3 regions of the Mesorhizobium sp. M2A.F.Ca.ET.043.02.1.1 genome follow, and region 3 is predicted to be linked to each of the others. Evidence: predicted binding sites of a transcription regulator. Region 3 holds the regulator's gene; each other region holds the start of a gene.
The links. Region 3 encodes PhoB, which activates phosphate uptake and scavenging genes when phosphate is short. Its sites were predicted from a motif close to TGTCATNNANCTGTCAT; they were not measured.
Positions count from the first base shown of each region.

Region 1: the regulator PhoB is predicted to act here: its motif matches at 1,230-1,246, upstream of EJ068_RS29190 (RNA degradosome polyphosphate kinase).
Region 2: the regulator PhoB is predicted to act here: its motif matches at 1,347-1,363, upstream of phnF (phosphonate metabolism transcriptional regulator PhnF).

Region 1 covers NZ_CP034445.1:6,053,913-6,056,172, reverse strand. Annotated here, with positions in the region: gene EJ068_RS29190 (RNA degradosome polyphosphate kinase) at 1-1,075, opposite strand, end outside; gene EJ068_RS29185 (zinc-finger domain-containing protein) at 1,325-1,570, shown strand; gene EJ068_RS29180 (FAD-dependent monooxygenase) at 1,578-2,260, shown strand, end outside.
Region 2 covers NZ_CP034445.1:1,954,453-1,956,712, reverse strand. Annotated here, with positions in the region: gene EJ068_RS09290 (carbon-phosphorus lyase complex subunit PhnI) at 1-191, opposite strand, end outside; gene phnH (phosphonate C-P lyase system protein PhnH) at 193-804, opposite strand; gene phnG (phosphonate C-P lyase system protein PhnG) at 804-1,265, opposite strand; gene phnF (phosphonate metabolism transcriptional regulator PhnF) at 1,400-2,137, shown strand.
Region 3 covers NZ_CP034445.1:2,238,927-2,241,186, reverse strand. Annotated here, with positions in the region: gene pstB (phosphate ABC transporter ATP-binding protein PstB) at 1-238, shown strand, start outside; gene phoU (phosphate signaling complex protein PhoU) at 259-966, shown strand; gene phoB (phosphate regulon transcriptional regulator PhoB) at 984-1,673, shown strand; gene EJ068_RS10645 (ROK family protein) at 1,836-2,260, opposite strand, start outside.

The DNA of each region.
Region 1 (2,260 bases), 2.9 Mb from region 3:
GGTGGACGATGATGTCCTTCTCGCGGATGGCGGCCAGGCAGTCGCCGCCATGCTCGCGGATGCGTTCGGGAAAGCGCGGATTGTAGGGGGTGAACTTCAGGTCGTCGCGCGGAATGGCGACGATCTCGGAAATCTGGTTGAGCGCCAGCGGACCGGTGAGCACGCTGATGCGGCTCGCCGAGACGCCGAGCTCGCCGGCGACGAAATCGCGCAATTCCGCCGGCATCAGCGTGTCGAACTCGATACGGATCACCGAACCGCGGCGCCGCCGCTTCAGCGCCGTCTCGAACAGGCGCACGAGGTCTTCCGATTCTTCCTCGACCTCGATATCGCTGTCGCGGATGATGCGGAACGTGCCCGAGCCCTTGACCTCATAGCCGGGGAACAGCTTGCCGATATAGAGGCCGACCGCCTCCTCCAGCGGGATGAAGCGCACATGGCGCTTGCGGTCCGGCAGGCGAATGAAACGCCTGAGCGCAACCGGCAGGCGCAAGAGCGCGCTCATCTCCTCACCGTTCTTGCGATGGCGCAATTGCAAGGCGATGGAAAAGCCGAGATTGGGGATGAAGGGAAACGGGTGCGCCGGGTCGATCGACAGCGGCGTCAGCACCGGGAAGACCTGTTCCTGGAAATGCTCCTCCAGCCAGGTCTTCTCATCCTTGGTCAGCGCGTCGCGGGTGATGCTTTCGATGCCTTCCTTGTTGAGCAGGGCCATCAGCGCCGAGAGGCTCTTCTGCTGGTCCTCCTGCAGGCGCTCGACCTCGCGCAGCAGCTGCTCGAGCTGCTGCTCGGGCGTGCGGCCATCCGGGCTCTTCAACGCGATCCCTTCGCGCACCTGACCGGCAAGGCCGGCAACGCGGACCATGAAGAACTCGTCGAGATTGGCGGCCGAGATCGACAGGAAGCGGACGCGTTCGAGCAGCGGATGATGATCGTTGAGCGACTCTTCCAGCACGCGGCGATTGAACTGAAGCCAGGAGAATTCGCGGTTGACGAAACGGTCGGGATTGCCGCCGTCGGGGCTCGCCGCCTCGACGGTGATGAACTCGCTCTGCACCGGCTTCAGTTCGTTCATGTTTCCCGCTCTTGCCCGCAACCGCCCGAGGGAGCGCCGCATCTTGCCGTCCGGCGACGCCCTAACATCTCTTTGTGACGCATGATCGTCACGGAATCGCTCCGTGCCAGCCTCACGCGCTTAACCGGCTCAACTTATCCTCTGCCAGCCTTTTGCGACAGTTTGATTTCATCGATCTTGCAAACTGGCATGTTATGCTCCAGATGCAGGCGGGTCACACCCACTGGCCGAACCCGATTGGAGACGACGATGGCAGGCGGTAGCATTCCCCATTTCCAGAACGACGCGGGCCATCCGGTCATCGAGATCGGCGTCAAGGAATTCATGTGCACCGGCGCCAACCCGCCTTTCGATCACCCGCACGTGTTCCTCGACATGGGTGACGACAATGAAAAGGTCTGCCCCTACTGCTCGACGCTTTATCGCTATTCGCCGTCGCTGAAGGCGACAGAAACGCAGCCAGCCGGCTGCCTCTATGTCGACCAGGCCGCCTGAGCCGACCATGATTGAAGCACGGTCCCGGCAAGTCGTCATAGCCGGGGCCGGCATCGCCGGATTGACGGCAGCACTTGCCTTCGCTGAGCGCGGCTTGCCGGTCAAATTGTTCGAGCAGGCCAAGCAGCTCCAAGCGGCCGGGTCCGGCCTCCAGCTGGCTCCCAACGCAACCCGCATCCTGCGCCGGCTTGGCGTGCTCGACCGTCTGTTGCCCAACGCGGTCCGGCCCGAAGCGGTGGTGCTGAAGGATGCGAAAAGCCTGCGTGAGCTGGCCCGCGTGCCGCTTGGACAGGCGGCCGAGAAGCGCTGGGGCGCGCCCTATCTGGTGGCGCACCGCGCCGACCTGCAGGCGGCCATGGCGGAGGAAATGGCAGGGCGGTCGGATATCGAGCTCGTTACCGGTGCGCGGGTGACAGGCATCGCCGCCGACCAGCGAAGCGTGACCGCGACGGTAGAGGCCGACGGCAAAACCACGTCGATTGCAGCCGGCCTGCTGGTTGGAGCCGATGGCGTCTGGTCGACGGTTCGCGCGCAGCTTGCGGCCCGGGACTCCGCCTTCGCGAGAAGCCGCTTCTCGGGCCGACTGGCCTGGCGCACCACCGTGGCGGTCGACAGCCCCGCCGGGCAGGCATTTGCCGAGATCGGGGTGGCGGGCTGCGTCACAACCTTCCTGCATCCCGGCTTCCATTT
Region 2 (2,260 bases), 280 kb from region 3:
ATGGCCAGAGCCGCCAACTCGCGATCATAGAGCGAGCCTTCGCTCATCACCCGGTCGACGCCGAGCGCCAGCTGCTCGACGATCTGGTCGAGGCGCAGCGCCGGCACCGAGCGGTCGCCGCGGCGGCGGTCGGCCAGCAGGCGGTGGGCATTGGCAATGGCGGCTTCGCCACCTTTCACCGCGACATACATGTCATGCCTCCATCGACTTGATGCGGGTGGTGCGCGGCAGGCAGGCGAGGCTGCCTGGCGCTGCCAGGATGATGTCGACGCCGCGCGGGAAACGCTGGTTGTTCTGCTTCCACTGCTCGACGAAATGGCGCGGCATGCCCGGAGGCGCGATCATCGACGTTTTTTCGATCCCGGGGCCCTCAAGCAGCAGCGACGGGCCCGAAGCGAGGTCGTCGACCAGGAGGATCAGCGTCGTCGAGCGGTCGGGGTATTCCTGCGTGCCTTGCGCAAAACCGTCTAGCGCGGCCATCTCCTTCGGATTGGCGATCAGGGCGAAATGCGCGTCGGCCGGCGTGTTGGCCAAGGGCGCGCCGGTGTGGAAGCCGAGCCAGGCCTTGACCGAAGCTTCCGCCTGCAGCGGCGGATCGAGCCAGAGCGGGGTGTCATTGTCGCAGAGCGAGAGCGCCACGGCCCCGGCCGTCGCCGACAATGGCGCCGGCGGGCGGGTGAGTTGCGGCAGGGCCTGCACGGAGCCTGGGCGCGCCATCGCGTCCATGATGGCGCGGAAGACGGTTTGCGCGTTGAAGACTGGCTCGGCGAAGCCGCCGTCGATCGATTGCGTGGCGATATCCATCAGTCCTCTCCGCGCACCATGGTGAAGAAATCCACTTTCGTGGCCGCCGTCTCGACGCGCCGCGTCTCGCGCGCCGCATCGAGCGCCGCGCGCAAAGGCGCGGCGAGCTTCGTCTCGACTGCTTCACGCTGCGGCGGGTCCTGCCACAGCGCGTCGGCGATTGCGGCGAGCCTGGCCTTGTCCTTGTCGCGGCCGAGCGCGTAGGAATGGCCGACCTGGCCGGAGTGCAGCCGCACCGTGGCGCGGGTGACGGTCGCCTCGCCGACATTGAACGGCGCGCCACCGCCGCCGATGCGCCCGCGTACCGTCACCAGTCCGGTCTCGGGGCCGCGCAAGAGCTCGGCCTCGGAAGGCAGGCCCGCTTCGTTCCACAGGCGCGCGATCTCATCGGCTTCGGCATGCGCCAGCGTCTCCATCAAGGCTTTCCGCCCGGCCTGCTCGCGCGCTTCCTGTCCTCGCATGGCATTGCTCCCTGCATGCGTAAAATTTGTCTATTGATATAGACAACTATACAAATTATACTTATCTGGTAACGGGAGTCCATGACGGGTGGATGACAACCCGGAAAAATGCTTGGGGGCGATGGGTGACCGGACTGGCGAGCAGCATCGAAAGGCGCAACGGCGTGTCGCTGTGGCGGCAGATCGCCGACCGGATCCTGCAGGGGATCGCGAGCGGCGATTTCGCCGAGAACGCGGCGCTGCCGCCCGAAGTCGCGTTGGCGGAACGATACGGCGTCAACCGCCACACGGTGCGTAGCGCCATTGCAGCATTGGTGCAGGAAGGCGTGCTGAAGGCCGAGCAGGGCCGCGGCACCTTCGTCCTGTCGCGCAAGCGGCTGTCCTATCCGATCGGCGCGCGCACGCGCTTCTCGACCGGGCTGCAGGGGCAGACGAGCGAGCGGCATATTGCGCTGTTGTCGTCCTCGACGGAGCCGGCCAGCCGGCGCATCGCCGAGGCGCTGGGCCTTGCCAAGGGCGCGGCCGTCATCCGGCTGGAGACGCGCGGCGAGGCCGACGGTCACGCGGTGTCGCGCGCGACGACCTGGTTCGACGCCAAGCGCTTCGCCGGCATCGAGGCGGCAATGGCGGAAACGGGATCGATCACCGCCTCGCTGAAGCGCTTCGGCGTCAATGATTATCTGCGGCACTCGACGGTGCTGTCGGCACGCCATGCCGACGCCGACGACCTCGCAGCGCTCGATCTGCAGCCGGGCGCCATCTTGCTGGTCACCGTCGCCGTCAACGTCACACTCGGCGGTGAGCCGATCCAGTTCGCGGAGTCGAGGTTCCCGGCGGAGCGGGTGGAACTGAGGCTGTCGGCTGGCGATTAGTCCCGCCCATCATCACTCCAGTGCGATAATCTCGGGGTCGTCATCCACGGGCGGAGCGACGCGAAGCGGAGCGCAGACCCGAGGATCCATTCCGTTACCTCGACCGTGGAATGCGACAGAGCA
Region 3 (2,260 bases):
ACCGGCCTCGGCGCTCGATCCGCTCTCGACCGCCAAGATCGAGGAGCTGATCGACGAATTGCAGGCCGACTACACGATCGTCATCGTCACCCACAACATGCAGCAGGCGGCGCGCGTGTCGCGGCAGACGGCGTTCATGTATCTGGGCGAGCTGGTGGAATTCGACCGGACCGAGAAGATATTCACCTCGCCCCGCGAGAAGCGCACCCAGGACTACATCACCGGCCGCTTCGGCTGAGCTCATACGAGGACAACATCATGGCCGAACATACCGTCGCCTCGTTCGACGAGGATCTGAGGCAGATCAGCCGGCTCATCAACGACATGGGCGATCTCGCCGGCTCCATGGTCGGCGGCTCGACCAGGGCCCTGCTCGAAAGCGACAATGCGCTGGCGCAGCGCGTCGTCTCCGACGATGCCATCATGGACGCGCGTCAGCGCGAGCTTGACGACCGCGCCATCACGCTGATCGCCAAGCGCCAGCCGATGGCGGACGATCTTCGCCACGTGGTCGGCTCGATACGCATGGCGGGCGACCTCGAACGCATCGGCGATCTCGCCAAGAACATCGCCAAGCGCGTCGGGTCAGTCGGCGTCAGCACTGCCCCGCGCGACCTCACGCATTCGATCGATTCCATGGCGCAACTGGTGCTGATCCAGGTCCAGGGCGTGATTCAGGAATATACGGTGGGTGATGCCACGGCGCTGGCCAAGCTTCGCAACGACGACGAACGCATCGACGTCAAATACACCTCCGTCTTCCGCGAGCTGTTGACCTACATGATGGAAGATCCACGCAACATCACCGCTTGCACGCATCTTCTGTTCTGCGCCAAGAACCTCGAGCGCATCGGTGACCATGTGACCAACATCGCCGAGAACGCCTATTATGTGCTGACCGGCACGCAATTGCCCGCCAACCGTCCCAAGCAGGACGAGACGGCAATGTCGGCGCCGGCCGCCTGACGGAAAAGGTTACCCCGATGATCGCGCCACGCATCATGGTGGTGGAGGACGAGGAGCCGCTGGGGGTGCTGCTCCGCTACAACCTCGAATCCGAGGGTTACCAGGTGGAAGTGGTGACCCGCGGCGACGAGGCCGAAATCCGCCTTCAGGAAAATGTTCCCGACCTGCTCGTGCTCGACTGGATGGTGCCGGCGGTCTCCGGCATCGAGCTCTGCCGGCGTCTCAGGATGCGGCCCGAGACCGAGCGGCTGCCGATCATCATGCTGACCGCGCGCGGTGAAGAAAGCGATCGGGTTCGAGGTTTGTCCACCGGCGCCGACGACTATCTGGTCAAGCCGTTCTCGACGCCGGAGTTCATGGCGCGCGTCAAGGCGCTGCTGCGCCGCGCCAAGCCCGAGGTGCTGTCCAGCGTGCTCAAGGTCGGCGACATCGTGCTCGACCGCGAATCGCACCGCGTCTATCGCAAGAAGAGCGAGATCAGGCTCGGCCCGACCGAGTTCCGCCTGCTCGAATTCATGATGCGGCATCCCGGCCGCGTGTTCTCGCGCAGCCAGCTGCTCGACAATGTCTGGGGCGAGACGATCTATATCGACGAGCGCACCGTGGACGTGCATGTCGGCCGCCTGCGCAAGGCCGTCAACAACGGCCGCATGCCCGACGTCATCCGCACCATCCGCGGGGCGGGTTATGCAATCCGGGAAGACTAGGGATATGCTGATATTCAGGTGAGGCCGGCCTGCGAATGGCGGCTTCCTGCGCTTCCGGTACTCACGTACCAAAAAGTACGCTCCGCTCCGGTTCTCGGAATCCACCATTTTCGACTCGGCCTGACCGGAATCTCAGCATATCCCGGCGCTTGAGCTTGCGGCTTATGCGACGTGCTTGCCCGCTCTTGCCTGGACACCCGGCGCGAAAATCTCCTGGTCGACGAAGGTCAGCGCGCGGGTGGCGCAGCCTTCGCGGATCAGCGGCAGCTCGTTCGGCTCGGTGTCGAAGGAGATCGAGCTCGAGTGCTGGCCGCCGGCGGTCTGGGCGATCGCCTCCCTCAGCGCCGGCTCGATCAGGTCGAAGGCGGCCGCGCTGACGCCGACCATGGCGACCGGCGCCGGGTCGATGAGGGCGAACAGGCTGCCAAGACCGAAGCCCAGCGCCTCGCCGGCCCGACGATAGGCTTCCCGTTCGGGGCCGTCCGCCTGTCGGGCCTTTGCGGCCAGCGCGCGCATGTCGGCGTCACCGACATCGGTCGGTGCGGCGTCCTCGCTTATCCCCATGGCGCTGCGCCAGATCGCGTAGT